Regions from separate parts of the Mesorhizobium sp. P2_C5_2 genome, predicted to be linked through region 3. Evidence: predicted binding sites of a transcription regulator. Region 3 holds the regulator's gene; each other region holds the start of a gene.
What was found. Region 3 encodes LexA, which represses DNA repair genes until DNA is damaged. Its sites were predicted from a motif close to TGTTCNNNNTGTGTTCNG; they were not measured.

Region 1: AC1D1B_RS27425 (helicase-related protein) is a predicted target of LexA. The motif match lies at 1,689-1,706, and genes of this name have one in related genera.
Region 2: recA (recombinase RecA) is a predicted target of LexA. The motif match lies at 1,740-1,757, and genes of this name have one in related genera.
Region 4: AC1D1B_RS10690 (2'-5' RNA ligase family protein) is a predicted target of LexA. The motif match lies at 2,173-2,190, and genes of this name have one in related genera.

The regions. Positions count from the first base shown of each region.
Region 1 covers NZ_JBFUDV010000008.1:192,467-196,678, reverse strand. The annotation lists gene AC1D1B_RS27425 (helicase-related protein) at 1-1,522, opposite strand, end outside; gene phbB (acetoacetyl-CoA reductase) at 2,233-2,958, opposite strand; gene AC1D1B_RS27415 (acetyl-CoA C-acetyltransferase) at 3,047-4,212, opposite strand, start outside.
Region 2 covers NZ_JBFUDV010000004.1:392,006-396,217, forward strand. The annotation lists gene AC1D1B_RS17065 (pseudouridine-5'-phosphate glycosidase) at 1-517, opposite strand, end outside; gene AC1D1B_RS17070 (carbohydrate kinase family protein) at 588-1,532, opposite strand; gene recA (recombinase RecA) at 1,817-2,917, shown strand; gene alaS (alanine--tRNA ligase) at 3,178-4,212, shown strand, end outside.
Region 3 covers NZ_JBFUDV010000004.1:616,260-620,471, reverse strand. The annotation lists gene kynU (kynureninase) at 1-907, opposite strand, end outside; gene AC1D1B_RS18235 (GntR family transcriptional regulator) at 1,074-1,853, shown strand; gene lexA (transcriptional repressor LexA) at 2,073-2,825, shown strand; gene AC1D1B_RS18225 (ComEC/Rec2 family competence protein) at 2,819-4,212, opposite strand, start outside.
Region 4 covers NZ_JBFUDV010000002.1:768,495-772,706, reverse strand. The annotation lists gene AC1D1B_RS10700 (ABC transporter ATP-binding protein) at 1-613, shown strand, start outside; gene AC1D1B_RS10695 (aldehyde dehydrogenase family protein) at 651-2,078, shown strand; gene AC1D1B_RS10690 (2'-5' RNA ligase family protein) at 2,230-2,853, shown strand; gene AC1D1B_RS10685 (SnoaL-like domain-containing protein) at 2,991-3,344, shown strand; gene AC1D1B_RS10680 (SRPBCC family protein) at 3,427-3,906, opposite strand; gene AC1D1B_RS10675 (ArsR/SmtB family transcription factor) at 3,903-4,212, opposite strand, start outside.

The sequences.
Region 1 (4,212 bases), on a different contig from region 3:
CGACAAGGACGGTTCCGGTAGGACTGATTTCGGCTTCAGGCATTGTATTTTCTCTAAGGCGCCGCATGAGGACGGAAGTCCTGCGGTCTACAAACCGTTTCGTCAACCGCTCATGCAGCGCATCCGACAATCTGTCTTCGATTTCACGCGTCTTTTCCTGCCAGTGTGCCTGATCGGCCAGCCAGCCCGGCCGGTTGGACACGAATGTCCAGGTGCGGATCTGGGCAATCCGGTGCGACAGCGTGTCGATGTCACCCTCGGTCGTGTCGGCGCGGCGCACCTGCTCGGCCATGTAATTCTCGTCGACATGGCCGTGTTTGGCGAGGTCCGTATAGATCGAGGCGATCAGGTCGGAGTGCTGGGCCGGTGCGATCTTTCTGTAGTCGGGGAGAGCACAGGCTTCCCACAGTAGCGCCACGCGCTTGGCATTGGTGGCGAGGGCGCGGATGTCCTCGTCGCGGGAGAGATGTTCGAGCGCCTGCGCATCTACCGCCGGCAGCGCCCGCGTCAGGCCTTCGACCGGCGCGTTGGTCTCGATCGAGCGCTTCAGGGCATCGAGGCTGGCGAAATCGAAATGCGCGGTGCGCCACTGCAGCACCTTCACCGGATCGAATTCATGCCCTTCGATGCGCTTGACCAGTTCCTCGTCCAGCGGATCGACCTGGCCGGTGACGCCGAAGGTGCCGTCGCGCAGATGCCGGCCGGCGCGGCCAGCGATCTGGCCGAGCTCGGCCGCCGTCAGATTTCGGTACTGGTAGCCGTCGAATTTGCGGTTCTGGGCGAAGGCGACATGGTCGAGATCGAGGTTGAGACCCATGCCGATGGCGTCGGTGGCAACGAGATAGTCGACGTCGCCCGCCTGGAACATTGCCACCTGGGCGTTGCGGGTGCGTGGCGACAGCGCGCCGAGTACGACCGCAGCACCGCCCTGCTGGCGGCGGATCAGCTCGCCGATGGCATAGACCTCGTCGGCGGAGAAGGCGACGATGGCGGTGCGACGCGGCAAACGGGTCAGCTTCTTCGAGCCGGCATAGGCCAGATGCGACAGCCGTGGCCGCGTCACCACCGAGACGCCCTTCAGCAGGCGCTGCAAAATGCCATGCATGGTGGCGGCGCCAAGCAGCAGTGTTTCCTGGCGGCCACGCAGATGCAGGATGCGGTCGGTGAAGATGTGGCCGCGCTCGAGGTCGCCGGCGAGCTGCACCTCGTCAATGGCGACGAAGGCGGCGTCGGTCTCGCGCGGCATGGCTTCGACAGTGCAGACCGAATATTTCGCGCCAGGCGGCTGGATTTTCTCCTCGCCGGTGATGAGCGCCACTCTGTGGGCGCCGACCTTTTCGCAGACGCGGGCGTAGACTTCGCGGGCCAGCAGGCGGAGCGGCAGGCCGATGATGCCGCTCTCATGCGCCACCATGCGCTCGATGGCGAGATGGGTCTTGCCGGTGTTGGTCGGACCCAGCACGGCGGTCACGTCGCGGCCCGACAGGATCAGCGGCTCGGTGTGTTTCGGCTGGATGTTCATCGGCCCGGAAATGAGGCTTTCTGCATCGTGTTGTCGGGAGCGCGCCTCGCATGGCGCGTATGACAGGCGACACATAGGGATTTCGGGCGCGAAGCGAAAGCGGAATGTTCCGGCCGTCAGTCCCGCCGTCCTCCTTCGAGGTCCGGATTCGCTCCCGATTAACAGTTGGAACGAGTCTGGAACGAATCGGCGACGAATCAGTGACTCCTGCGGATTCCGCTTTTGTTCACGGCTACATGTGGATTTTGCGACCGGGAGTCTCACCACATGCTGAATCCGTTGAACTGGCCCGATTCATGCAAGACGAGCTTTCGCGTTAACCTTAGCCGGCGAAGCCTCATCGCGCTCCAACAGGCCTCGGCCAAGATTATGAAATTATTGACTTTTCTTAACCGATCTTAACCATTTGGCTGAGTTTTCCGGCCTTCGCCATTAACATTTCGGTCAAAGCAGGAACGAATCGGGGACGAATGAGCGATGTTGAGATTTTCACGTTCTGTTCACCCCAACATGTTGTGTTATCCACAGCTTGCCCGCCGAGAATTCACAGCTTGTGAAGCGGGTTTTGCACAGGCCAGGCGAGAGGCGTTAATCTTTGCGTGCCGGAACGGGGCAGCGTCTCATGCGTAGGCTCTGGGAGCATAGCCGGTCGGCGATAAAAAACGGGCCGTGAACCGGCCCGTTTTCTTCCTTAGGCGAAACATTGGTCCTCAGGCGAAGTATTGGCCGCCATTGGCGGTGATGGTCGAGCCGGTGATGAAGCCGGCGTCTTCGGAGGCGAGGAAGACGACGCAGCGCGCGATCTCTTCCGGTTCGCCGAGCCGGCCGACCGGGATCTGCGGAATGATGCGCTCATTGAGCACCTTCTCGTCGATCGCCTTGACCATCTCGGTGGCGATGTAGCCGGGGCAGATGACGTTGACGGTGATGCCCGCGCGAGCCCCTTCCTGGGCCAATGCCTTGGAGAAGCCGATGTCACCGGCCTTGGCGGCGGAATAGTTGACCTGGCCGGCCTGGCCCTTCTGGCCGTTGATCGAGGAGATGGTGATGACGCGGCCGAATTTGCGGTCGCGCATGCCGCCCCACAGCGGATGCGTCATGTTGAAGACGCCGGAGAGGTTGGTGTCGATGACCTCTTTCCACTGCTCACGCGTCAGCTTGTGGAACATGGCGTCGCGGGTGATGCCGGCATTGTTGACCAGCACCGAGACCGGGCCAAGATCGGCCTCGACCTGTTTGATCCCGGCCGCGCAGGCGTCGTAGTCGGCGACCGACCACTTGTAGGTCTTGATGCCGGTTTCCGCGCTGAATTTCCCAGCCGCTTCGTCATTGCCGGCATAGTTGGCGGCAACCGTGTAACCCGCATTCTTCAGGCCGACCGATATGGCGGCGCCGATGCCCCGCGATCCACCGGTGACGAGCGCTACTTTGGTCATGTGTCCTCCCTGGCATTAAAGTTGTCGCATGAACGAGTGGGTAATTCCTCTTTCCCCACTCGTTTTTCGTCAGTGCCTTGTTTCGTTCTTACAGCGCTTCCACGCACAGAGCGACGCCCATGCCGCCGCCGATGCACAGCGTGGCGAGGCCTTTCTTGGCGCCGCGGCGGCGCATTTCGAAAACCAGCGTGTTGAAGACGCGCGCGCCCGAAGCGCCGATCGGATGGCCGATGGCGATCGCGCCGCCATTGACGTTGACGATCGACGTATCCCAGCCCATGCCCTTGTTGACGGCGCAGGCCTGCGCGGCGAAGGCTTCATTGGCCTCGACGAGGTCGAGGTCCTTGACCGACCAGCCGGCCTTCTCCAGCGCCCGCTTCGAGGCGGGAATAGGTCCGGTTCCCATGATCGCCGGATCGACGCCGGCGGTGGCCCACGATGCGATGCGCACCAGCGGCGTGATGCCGCGCCGCGTGGCTTCAGCCTCGGTCATCAGCAGCGCGCCGGCGGCGCCGTCATTGATGCCGGAAGCGTTGGCGGCGGTCACCGTGCCGTCCTTGTCGAAGGCCGGCTTCAGCTTGGTCATGCCGTCGATGGTGGCGCCGTGGCGGATGTATTCATCCTGGTCGACAATGGTGTCGCCTTTCCTGCCCTTGATGGTGACGGCGACGATCTCGTCCTTGAACTTGCCGCCCTTCTGCGCGGCCTCGGCCTTGTTCTGCGAGGCCAGTGCAAACTGGTCCTGGTCGTCGCGGGTGATCTGGAACTGGCGGGCGACGTTCTCGGCGGTGTTGCCCATGTGGTAGCCGTTGAAGGCGTCCCACAGGCCGTCCTTGATCATGGTGTCGATCATCTTGTAGTCGCCCATCTTGACGCCGGCACGCAGGTGCTCAGCGTGCGGCGACAGCGACATCGATTCCTGGCCGCCGGCGATGATCACCTTGGCGTCGCCGGTGGCGATCTGCTGCATACCGAGCGCGATGGCGCGCAGGCCCGAGCCGCAAACCTGGTTGAGGCCCCAGGCGGTCGTCTCCTTGGGCAGGCCGGCATTGATCGACGCCTGGCGGGCGGGGTTCTGACCCTGTGCCGCGGTCAGCACCTGGCCGAGAATGACCTCGTCGACTTCGCCCGGCTCGACACCGGCACGCGACAAAAGCTCCTTGATGACGACGGCGCCAAGCTCATGCGCCGGGGTGGCGGCGAAGGCGCCGTTGAAGGAGCCGACAGCGGTGCGTGCGGCGCTGGCGACGACGA
Region 2 (4,212 bases), 220 kb from region 3:
GCGTCTTTTCAATGTCGAGGATCGCCTTGGCGCCGGCCGAGACGACGATGACCGGCGTGCGCGCCAGCTCGTCGAGATCGGCCGAAATGTCGAAGCTTTTTTCGGCACCCTTGTGCACGCCGCCGATGCCGCCAGTGGCGAAGACCTTTATCCCGACCATGTCGGCCGCGATCATGGTGGCGGCGACCGTGGTGCCGCCGGTGCGGCCTTGCGCCACCGCAAAGCCGAGATCGGCGCGCGACAGTTTCATCGCGTCGCCGGTCATTGCCAGCGACTCGCGCTCGCCGTCTGACAGGCCGATCTTGATGCGGCCGGCGACCACGGCGATCGTCGCCGGCACCGCGCCATTGTCCAAAATGATCTTCTCGACATTGGCCGCCATGGCGCCATTGTCGGGGTAGGGCATGCCATGGGTGATGATGGTGCTCTCCAGCGCCACCACCGGCCGGCCGGCGGCAAGCGCCTCGGCCACCGGCTTGTGGATGTCGATGAAGGGGCGGGCGCTTTGCGGGGTCATGATGGTCTCCGATCCGGTGCGCCGCACGTCCCCTTGGACGCCGTGCTCTGACAATGGCAATTCGCCGCCCTCATGCCATTTCCTGCGCGTCGGGCACAAGGGCCAGCGCCTCGGCGAAGGTCTCGGCCGTAAAAGCGGGGACCGCGTCCGCGCTTTCGATGGCAAGCGTTGCCGCGGCCACGCCCTCGCGCAGGGCCCGGCGCAGAGGCAGGCCGCGCAGCAGGGCAGCGATGGTAGCACCCGCCAGCGCGTCGCCGGCGCCGGTGACGTCGGCAATTTTTCTGGGCGCCGGCGGCAGGATGGAGAAGGCGCCGGCTTCATCGAAACCCAGCACTGGGCCATCGCCCGCCGTCACCACGCCACTCCTGAGGCCGCTGCAGCGCAAGCCGTCGACGGTCTCGCGCTCGGTGGCATTGGTGCTGACGCCGGCCAGCACCATGGCCTCGCGCCGGTTCATGAAGATCTGCGCGAGCTCCTTCAGCACCGGTATCAGCCGCACCACCTTGGCCGGCGAAATGGCAATGGCGTAGACCGGCTTGCCGGCAGCCAACCCCACCAGCCGTTCCAGCGCGGAGGACGGCAGATTGGCGTCGCACAGCACCGCGTCGGCCTCCGCAACCACCTCGCGCACCTTGGAGCGGCGGATCTGCTTGGGGAACGCCAGATCGTAGAGCGCCATGTCGGCAAAGCCGGTGATCAGTTCGCCGTCGCTGTCGATCAGCGCTGTGTAACTCGGCGTCGTGCGGTCGAGGAACACAGCCGACAGATCGGCAATGCCGGCTTCAGCGATGGCGCGCGACACCGTGTCGGCCGAGGCATCGCCGCCGCGTACCGATAGCAGCGAGGCCGAGACGCCGCGTCGCACGAGGCTGCGCAGCGCGTTGAAGACGCCGCCGCCGACATCCTCGCGCATCGTGCCGGGATTGGAGGCAGCCGGCACGTAAGCGCCGGACACCTGGCCGCGCCGGTCGATATGGGCGCCGCCCACGGCGAGGATTTTTGCAGATTTCACCATGCCGGCGATATGACCTTTGTTATTCCTGCCGCACAAGCGCTAGGCTGTGCGGCGGAGCTTCGCAGGCAAGCCAGCGATTCGGGTTGATCGAAACAGCCGGACCGGCTGGCCCAATGTCGGATGCATCCGGAAACAGAGCCCTGAGACAAAAAAAGAACAAATCCGGATACTGATTGTTTTTCAGTTATTTGATCCCCCTTGCCAAACGAGAACAAAAAAGGTACAAACTGGGGCAGGGATTACGGATTGTCCGGCCTTCATTGACGACCAAGGGGTGATGTATCATGGCTCAGAATTCTTTGCGGCTTGTAGAGGACAAAGCGGTGGACAAATCAAAGGCTCTGGACGCGGCGCTGTCGCAAATCGAGCGCGCATTCGGCAAGGGCTCGATCATGCGGCTGGGTGCCAATGAGCAGGTCGTCGAGATCGAAACCGTGCCGACCGGATCGCTCGGCCTTGACATCGCGCTTGGCGTCGGCGGCCTGCCGCGCGGCCGCATCGTCGAGATTTACGGGCCGGAAAGCTCGGGCAAGACGACGCTGGCGCTGCACACGGTTGCCGAAGCCCAGAAGAAGGGCGGCATCTGCGCCTTCGTCGATGCCGAGCACGCGCTCGATCCGGTCTATGCCCGCAAGCTCGGCGTTGACCTCGAAAACCTACTGATCTCGCAGCCCGACACCGGCGAGCAGGCGCTGGAGATCTGCGATACCCTGGTGCGTTCCGGCGCCATCGACGTGCTGGTGGTCGATTCGGTCGCAGCACTGACGCCACGCGCCGAAATCGAAGGCGAGATGGGCGATTCGCTGCCCGGTCTGCAGGCGCGTTTGATGAGCCAGGCGCTGCGCAAGCTGACCGCCTCGATCTCGCGCTCCAACACCATGGTCATCTTCATCAACCAGATCCGCATGAAGATCGGCGTCATGTTCGGTTCGCCGGAAACCACGACCGGCGGCAACGCGCTGAAATTCTATGCTTCGGTCCGCCTCGACATCCGCCGCATCGGCTCGGTCAAGGACCGCGACGAGGTCGTCGGCAACCAGACCCGCGTCAAGGTGGTCAAGAACAAGCTGGCGCCGCCCTTCAAGGTAGTCGAGTTCGACATCATGTATGGCGAGGGCGTGTCGAAGACCGGCGAACTGGTCGACCTCGGCGTCAAGGCCGGCGTGGTCGAAAAGTCAGGCGCCTGGTTCTCCTACAATTCGCAGCGCCTCGGCCAGGGCCGAGAGAACGCAAAGCTGTTCTTGCGCGACAATCCCGACACGGCGCGTGAGATTGAACTGGCGCTGCGGCAGAATGCCGGGCTGATCGCCGAGAAATTCCTCGAAAATGGTGGCCCTGAGCGCGGCGAAGACGACGGCTTTGAGGAAGAATCCGGCGCCATGTAAGGCACTCGCCAGAGTTCGGCCATAAATCAGGCATATCATCTGATGCTTAAGTAACAGAGTTCTTTGTATCGCGTTCCAAACCGCCGGCCTTCGCGCCGGCGGTTTTCGTTTTTGGAAGTCCGGCGAACGCACGGATTGGCCCAATTCCGTGTTTCTGGACAGGGTGCGGTGCGACCGCTAAAAGGCCAAGTCCATCTTCCAATGGGCAACGTCCATTTGCCGCCGGCCGCGCCGGCGGTTTTCGCGAAAAGGCAGCAGTCATGAGTGGCGTGAACGAGATCCGGTCGACATTTCTCGACTATTTCCGCAAGGAGGGCCACGAGGTCGTGGCCTCGAGCCCGCTTGTGCCGCGCAACGACCCGACGCTGATGTTCACCAATGCCGGCATGGTACAGTTCAAGAATGTCTTCACCGGTCTGGAGAAGCGGCCCTATTCGCGTGCCACGACCGCGCAGAAAAGCGTGCGCGCCGGCGGCAAGCACAACGACCTCGACAATGTCGGCTACACCGCGCGCCACCTGACCTTCTTCGAGATGCTCGGCAATTTCTCCTTCGGCGACTATTTCAAGGAGCGCGCAATCGAGCTTGCCTGGAACCTGATCACCAAGGAGTTCGGGCTGAACAAGGACAAGCTGCTGGTCACGGTCTATCACACCGATGACGAGGCGGCCGGCTTCTGGAAGAAGATCGCCGGTTTCTCCGACGACCGCATCATCCGCATCCCGACCTCGGACAATTTCTGGGCGATGGGCGACACCGGACCGTGCGGCCCGTGCTCGGAAATCTTCATCGACCGCGGCGAGCACATCTGGGGCGGCCCTCCCGGCAGCCCGGAAGAGGACGGCGATCGCTTCCTCGAATTCTGGAACCTGGTGTTCATGCAGTATGAGCAGGTCACCAAGGAAGAGCGTATCGACCTGCCGCGGCCGTCGATCGACACCGGCATGGGCCTGGAGCGCATGGCCTCCATCCTGCAAGGGGTGGAGAGCGTCTTCGAGACCGATCTGTTCCGCCACCTGATCGATGCGGCCTCGTCCGCGCTCGGGCAGGGACCAGACAAGGAGACGGTCGCGTCCTTCCGCGTCATTGCCGACCATCTGCGCTCGTCCTCCTTCCTGGTGGCGGATGGCGTGCTGCCGTCCAATGAGGGCCGCGGCTATGTGCTGCGTCGCATTATGCGCCGCGCCATGCGCCATGCGCAGCTGCTCGGCGCCAAGGAACCGTTGATGTGGAAGCTGGTGCCGGCGCTGGTGCGCGAGATGGGCCAGGCCTATCCCGAACTGCTGCGCGGCGAA
Region 3 (4,212 bases):
TCATATCGACATCGTTCCAGATATCGAGTGCGCCCTTGAGCGCCCGCATCGACAGCACCGGCTGCGTTCCGCACAGAAAGCGGCGGATGCCGCTGCCGACGGCAAAGCCCTGCTCGAAGGCAAAGGGCCGCGCATGGCCCCACCAGCCGCTGAGCGGCTGGTGGACATCGCCATGGTGGCGCGCGGCAGCATAGATGAAGGCCGGCGAGCCCGGGCCGCCATTGAGGTATTTGTAGGTGCAGCCGACGGCGAAATCGGCGTTGGCACGGTCGAGTTCGACTGGCAAGGCGCCGGCCGTGTGGCAGAGATCCCAGATGATCAGCGCGCCGGCGTCATGTGCCTTGCGCGTCAGCGCCGCCATGTCGCGCAACTGGCCGGATTTGTAGTTGACGTGGTTGACCAGGATGACCGCAACGCTGTCGTCGATCAGCTCCTCGATTGCGGCGGCGTCGACACCCTCCAGCCGCAGCCGCGTTCCCGGCCGGGTCGAGGCCACGCCTTCGGCCATGTAGAGGTCGGTCGGGAAACTGTCGCCCTCGGCAACGATGACCGACCGATCCGGCCGCATGCCGAGCGCGGCGTGCAGCAGCTTGTAGATGTTGATCGAGGTTGTGTCGCAGACCACCGTCTGCCCGTTGGCCGCGCCGATCAGTCGTCCGAGCTGATCTCCGAGTTCCACCGGCATGTTGAACCAGCCTGCGGTGTTCCAGGCGCGAATGAGATCCTGCGCCCATTCCCGCGTCGCGGCCTGCTGCAGTTCGCTGAAGACGGCTGGTGACGCGGCACCCAGCGAATTGCCGTCGAGATAGATCACGCCCTCCGGCAAGACAAAGCGTTCACGCATGGAACGCAGCGGATCAGCGGCATCCATAGCTTCGATTGCAGCGAGATCGGGTGTCATGCTCATGATCCGGTGCCCTCCATGGACAAACGCACTCGGCGGAGCCTGCCCGCCCAAACATGCCGGCGATCTTGAGCGGTCCTCCGGAAGCTGTCAAACATTATATATAATTTACGCAATGAAAGGCTTTGATATATAATCATCAGCCGAGCAATCTGTCTAATGGGTCACGATGCTGGATGACGAGCAGTCCTCGAAGACGGAAGCGGCCTATCGGCTGCTCAGGCGCGATATTCTTGCGACCCGGCTGGCGCCTGCCGCGCCGTTGAAGCTGAGCACGCTGCGCGGCACCTATGGTATCGGCTGGACGCCGCTGCGCGAGGCGCTGTCGCGGCTGGAGGCCGAACGGCTTGTGACGGCCATCAGCAACCGTGGGTTTGCGGTCGCTCCCGTCTCTCGGGCGGAGCTCGAGGACTTGTCGCGTGCGCGGCTGGTGGTCGAACTGCCCTTGCTGGTGGAATCGATCGAGAAGGGCGACCGTCAGTGGGAAGACGCGGTCGTTACCGCCCATTATCGTCTCTCACGGTGTGGGTCCGTTCTCGACGATCCCTCCGATGATGCCGTCGACGTGTGGTACGAAAAACATGATGCCTTCCACGCGGCGCTGCTCAATGCCGCGACATCCAGCTGGCTGCTGCGCTTCAATGCGACGATCTCCGACCAATTGCATCGCCATCACCGCTTTCTGGGCCTGGCCCCAACGCTGCGCGCGGCTGCCGGCCGCAAGGATGGACACCAGAAGGCCATGGAGGCCCTGCGCGACGCCGTGGCGATCGAACACCACACCGCACTGATGGAAGCAGCCCTTGATCGCGACACTGAGCGCGCAAAAACACTGATGACCGTTCACATCGGCTACACGCTGCAGGTCTATGCCCAGAGTGAACCGGGCGGCGCGGCGGATGCGGCGCAGCCCCACCCGAAAAAGCAGCGGCGATCGGGCAAGGCGTGAACCAGCCCAGATGACGCAGACCCTCGGCACTTCAGTCTCGTTTAACACCGTTGCCGGCAAACGAGCGCAGGCGCTGTCTGCGGCGTGCCGATGTTAAGCTGAACAAAACGTCAACACATTCATTAAACTTTAAATGGTTGCGGAACACAACTGGAACAGATAGTGTTTGTTCTGGGTTTGTTTTTTCCGATTCTGGTTTCAGAACCCCGGGGGGCCGCGATGCTGACGCGTAAACAACATGAGCTTCTGATGTTCATCCATGAACGCCTGAAGGAGAGCGGAATCCCGCCGTCTTTCGACGAGATGAAGGAGGCGCTGGACCTCGCCTCCAAGTCCGGCATTCACCGCCTGATCACGGCGCTCGAGGAGCGCGGTTTCATTCGCCGGCTGCCGAACCGGGCGCGCGCGCTGGAAGTGCTGCGGCTGCCCGACTCGATCGCGCCCGGCCTCAATGCGGCGAGGAAGTTTTCGCCAAGCGTCATCCAGGGCAGTCTCGGCCAAGGTGGCGTGGGGCAAGGCGGTCTCGGCCGGCAGATCAAGCCGGCCTCATCGTCGCGTTCGATGTCCGCCGGCAATGACGATGCGGTTTCCGCGGTGTCGATCCCGGTGATGGGACGCATCGCCGCCGGTGTGCCGATCGACGCCATCCAGCACCAGACGCATTCGATCTCGGTGCCGCCGGACATGATCATGGGCGGCGAACACTACGCGCTTGAGGTCAAGGGCGACTCGATGATCGAGGCCGGCATTTTCGACGGCGATACGGTCATTATCCGCAATGCCGACACCGCCAGCCCCGGCGAGATCATCGTGGCACTGGTCGACGAGGAGGAAGCGACGCTGAAACGCTTCCGCCGCAAGGGCGCCTCGATCGCGCTGGAAGCCGCCAACCCGGCTTATGAGACGCGCATCTTCGGGCCGGATCGGGTCAAGGTGCAGGGCAAACTCGTCGGATTGATCCGGCGTTACTGAACCGGCTCAGGTTTGTACGCCGGCTTCGCCGACCTTTCAGGCTGCTTGTAGGGCGGCAGGCCGCGCGCTTCGCGTGAGAAGCGGCGTTGCTCGTGCCAGGGACGATAAGGCTTGTCGACGGCGAAGCGGATGGTTGGCGCTGTCGCGGCCAATCGCGGATCGAAGAAGACGGCGGCACTGCCGTGGCGGGCAAGCTGCTTCTTCGTCACGACCAGCACCAGCGGGTCGCGGCACGGATTGTAGGCGGTGGCATCGTCGATGACGATCAGGCTCGCGAAAGCGCAGGCCGGCCGGGCCGTCTTGCGATCCTTCGCCAGCGCGATGATGGCACCGGATGGATGCCGAGCAATGCAGAGATCGCTCCTGCAATAGAAGGGCGCGCCTGGCGGCAGATCGAGTGGATCGAGATCGAACCGCGTGTCTGTTGCCTCGAATATCTCAGGCGGGATAATCGTTTCGGCCCTCAGCGCGCGTTTCCAGTTATCTGTGGTGAATTCGTTGAAGCGTTCGCGATTGAGCGCGAGTTCGCCGCCACCGATAGGCACAGCCACCAAATGCGCATCCTCGGAAATGAGCACATCAGGCGTGCGCACCTGCGGCACCGTCAACAGGCCGGCCAGCGCGAAGGGAATGGCCGCCAGCCTCAGCCAGGTGGTGGCCATGGTTGCAATGACGAGGGCGACCGCCACCAGCAGCACCGAGCGGATGGAGATCAACCCGACGGCATCGACCGGCGAGCGCTCGGAAATCCAGGCCGATATAGCGATCATCGCGGTCAGGCCCTTGCCCATCACATAGAGGAACGGCCCATCGGCGCCGAACGGCATAGCCAGCGCGCTGAGCACGGCGAACGGCATGACCACCAGCGAGACGATCGGCATTACTGTGAGATTGGCGAGTAGGCTGAGCGGCGACACGCGCTGAAAATGCCAGATGGCAAACAGCACGGTAGCACTGCCAGCGATAATCGAGGTCATGGCAAGGCCGCCCATGGCCAGCAGGAATTTTCGCGACAGGAAGCCGACAAAGGAGCGTTTCGCCGGCGGCGGCCTCACCTTGTCGGCGCGGTAGTCGGCCCAGCCGGCATAGGCGCCGACGAGCGCGGCGGTTGCGGCAAACGACATCTGGAAACTGGGGCCGACGACCTCATGCGGCGACACCAGGATGACGGCGATGGCCGAGATCGCCAGATTGCGCATGGTGAGCGCAGCACGGTCGAACAGCACCGCGACGAGCATGACCCCCAGCATGATGAAGCTGCGCTCGGCGGCAACCACGACGCCTGAAATGACGAGATAAGCGGCGATGGAGACAAGGGCCGCGGCGGCCGCATATTTCTTGACTGGCCGGCGCGAGGAGAAATCCGGAAACAGCGCAAACGCACCCC
Region 4 (4,212 bases), on a different contig from region 3:
GCTGTTGCTCGACGAACCGCTCTCGGCGCTCGACGCGCATCTGCGCGAACAGATGCAGGTCGAGCTGAAGCGGCTGCAGTCGCGGCTCGGCACCACCTTCGTCATGGTCACCCACGACCAGACCGAAGCGCTGTCGATCTCCGACCGCATCGTCGTCATGAACAAGGGCCGCATCGAACAGATCGCGCCGCCGGCCACGCTGTATGACCGGCCGGCGACGAAATTCGTGGCGAGCTTCATCGGCACCATGAACCTGCTGCAATCGCGCTTCATCGGCCGCGATGGCGACCGCCTGCGCTTCGCCGCCGGCGCGCTCTCGCTGGAGGCAACATCCGAAACCGGCGACACGCCCGGCGAAGGTGCCGAACGCACCATCGGCATCCGCCCCGAAGACTTGCTGGCCACCACCGCGGCCGCCGACGGCACCGCGCCTGCGCGCGTCAACAGCATCGTCTTCCACGGCCGCACGCTGCGCCTACATGCCGAACTCGAAAAAGGCGCACCGATCGTGATCGACGCCCCGCGTCAGGCCGAAGGCTTTCAATTCAGCGTCGGCGATGTGGCGCATATCAGCCTGCGCCGGGGCGCCAACTGCCCTATGCTGCCAAGCTGATCTAACCCAATCCTTCCCCACAATCGGAGCATACCCCTTGAGCAATCATCTCAATTTCTTCATCGACGGCAAATGGGTGGCGCCCGTGGTGCCGGCGACGCTCGATGTCATCGACCCCTCGACCGAAGAGGCCTACACCAAAATTTCCGTCGGCTCGAAGGCCGATGTCGACAGAGCGGTTGCCGCTGCCAAGGCAGCCTTCCCGTCCTTCTCGCAGACCAGCAAGGCCGAGCGCCTGACGCTGCTGAAGCGCATCCTCGAAATTTACAATGAGCGCTACGAAGACATCGCCCAGGCGGTCAGCCAGGAAATGGGCGCGCCGATCACCTGGGCGCGCGAGGCGCAGGCCTGGGCCGGCCGGGCGCATATGGAAGCCACCATCAAGGCGCTGGAAGACTATGAATTCCAAGAGAAGCGCGGTGGCACCATGGTTGTCAAAGAAGCGATCGGCGTCTGCGCGCTGATCACGCCATGGAACTGGCCGCTCAACCAGATCGTCTGCAAGGTAGCGCCGGCGATTGCCGCCGGCTGCACAGTGGTGCTGAAGCCTTCCGAAATCGCGCCGATCAGCGGCATCGTCTTCTCCGAAGTGATGCAGGCCGCCGGCGTGCCGAAGGGCGTCTACAACATGATCAACGGCAACGGCCCCGATGTCGGCCAGATCATGGCTAGTCATCCCGACGTCGACATGGTGTCGTTCACCGGTTCGACCCGCGCCGGCATCATCGTCGCCAAAACGGCGGCCGAGACGGTCAAGCGCGTGGCGCAGGAGCTCGGCGGCAAGTCGGCCAACATCGTGCTGCCGGATGCCGATTTCGAGAGAGCGGTGCGCAAGGGCGTCAACGCCTGTTTCGGCAACAGCGGCCAGTCCTGCGACGCGCCGACCCGCATGCTGGTGCCGGCCGCCCGCCACGACGAGGCGCTGGCCATCGCCAAGAAGGCCGCCGAAGCCCACAATGTCGGCGATCCCCGCTCGGAAGACACCAAGCTCGGACCGGTCGTCTCGAACATTCAATACGACAAGATCCAGCGCCTGATCGAAGCCGGCATCAAGGAAGGCGCGACGCTCGTCACCGGCGGCCCCGGCCGGCCGGAGCACCTTAACCGTGGCTACTATGTCCGCCCGACCGTCTTCGGTCACGTCACGCCCGGCATGACCATCGAGAAGGAAGAAATCTTCGGCCCGGTGCTGTCGGTCATTTCCTACAGCGACGATGACGACGCGGTGAAGATCGCCAACGACACGGTCTATGGCCTTGCCGCCTACGTGCAGTCCGGCGACATCGACCACGCCCGCAAGGTGGCGGCACAGCTGCGCGCCGGCCAGGTCTCGATCAACTATCCGGAGTGGGACACCTTCGCCCCCTTCGGTGGCTACAAGCAGTCCGGCAACGGCCGCGAATATGCCGACTGGGCGATCCACGATTTTCTCGAGGTCAAGGGCATCATCGGCTACGGAGCGTAGACTGCGGACCCTGCTCGGCAGGACGTCCTCAATTTGTTGAAATCGCGGGCGCTGGTGCGGAAAGCATCAGCGCCCGTTTCGTTTCCACTTGATTTGTTCTCTTTTTGTTCTATAGTCGTCGATCGGATACAATTGCCAGGCGAGATTGGTTGTGAGTGGGCAATTTTCATTCGGGACTGCGCAAAACGGTCAGACGTTTTTCCAATGGGACAATCTAATCCCGGTCCGCGAACCGCATCTGTTCTACGGATGTCTGGTCGAAGACCCGATCAACGCAATGCTGAGGCGCAAGGCCGAGCATTATGACCAGGAACTGGGATTGCGGGGGCGGCTGACGCCAACCGATCAAATGCACATAAGCCTGATCGGCCTTGGTGATGGCAAGCAGAAGCGTGTGGTGGAGATTGCTCGCCATGTCGGGTTGCTTATCCAGGCCGCGCCATTCGATGTTTGCTTCGATCGCCTCTCGGCTTTCGGCGGCGGGGCGTTGGTGCTTCGCAGCAGCGACCATTCACCAGCATTGCAAGCCTTCTGGCGAAAGCTCTCTGCCGTGATTGACGACAGCCCGCTAAAACCTTTCGTCACGAACTCGGTGGAGCCGCATGTCACGTTGCTTCGCGACAGACTGGGCGTGCCGAAGGTGCGGGAACGAATCGTCGAGCCGATGTCGTGGACGGTACGGAGTTTTGCGCTGATCCGCAGCCACCAGGGTAAATACCAATGTCCAGCGACATGGCGATTGACCGGTCAGGACGATGCCTTGGCCGGCATGTGAGCCGCCGCCCCAAATCATCGTCACATAGCTGCGCTATATCCATCTCCTGACACAGCTTGTCAGCTAATGTGAGGGCAGCGGTGGCGGGCCGGCAAGCGCTTCCCTACTTGCAATGCGTCTGAACAGGAGGAACACACATGACCATCGCGGATATTGCCAAGGATTTCACCGAAATGCTCCAGCAGGGCGATCACCTGGGTGCTGGTGCAAAATACAATGCCGATGACGTCGTCAGCCTCGAAGCCATGGAGGGACCGATGGCCATCGCCCACGGCAAGGAGGCTCTCAAACAGAAGGGCCAGTGGTGGCAAGAGAACCATGAAGTGCATGGCGGCTCGATCGAGGGCCCTTATGTCAATGGCGACCAGTTCGCGGTGCGCTTCAAGTTTGACATAACGCCCAAGGCCACCGGCGAGCGTGTCACCATGGACGAGGTTGGTGTGTACACGGTCAAGAACGGCAAGATCACCGAAGAGCGCTTCTATTATTAAGGCCGGAATACAGCCGGCTTTCGGCTCACCTGAATGATCCATATGGCGGCCGGGACAACGTCCTGGCCGCCATATGAAAAGCTCAAATCGTCTTCACATACTGCGCCAACTGGTCGGCCACCGTGCCCCAGCCGTCGAAGAAGCCCATCTCTTCATGATTGTTGCGGGTGGCCTCATCGCGATGGATCGCGGTGGCGGTGTAGCGTGTGCCCTTGCCGTCCGGATGCAGGGAAATGACCGCGGTGATGAACGGCTCGCCTGACGGCCGGTAGCCCGGCAGCAGCGCGTCCGTCCACACCAGCCGCTCGTTCTCCACGATGTCGAGGTAGCAGCAAAGGCGGTCGTTCACCTCCTTGCCATCGGGCGACTGCATGCGGGTGCGAAACAGCCCGCCTGGCCGCAGATCGATCTCGCAATCGGTGATCAGCCATGGTTTCGGCGTGAACCATTGCTTGACGTGCTCCGGCGTCGTCCAGGCGCGCCACAGCAATTCGCGCGGCGCATCGATGACGCGCTCCAGCACAAGGTCCAGTCTGGGATCCGGCTTGAAAGGATAGCTCACTTTTCCTGCTCCTTGAGGCTCATCACATAGGCGTCGAACTGATCGAGGCGGCGCTCCCACAGCGTGCGCTGTTCGGCCAGCCAGTTTTCGGCGAGCTGCAGCGGCTCGGGCGCCAGCTGATAGGTCCTGATACGGCCAATCTTTTCCGATCGCACCAGACCGCAGCCTTCCAGCACCTTGAGGTGTTCGATGAAGGAAGGCAGCGCCATCTCGAAAGGCTGCGCCAACTCGCTGACCGAGGCCGGGCTGCGGTTCAGCCGCTCGACCACGCGCCGCCGCGTCGGATCGGCCAGCGCGCGAAAGATG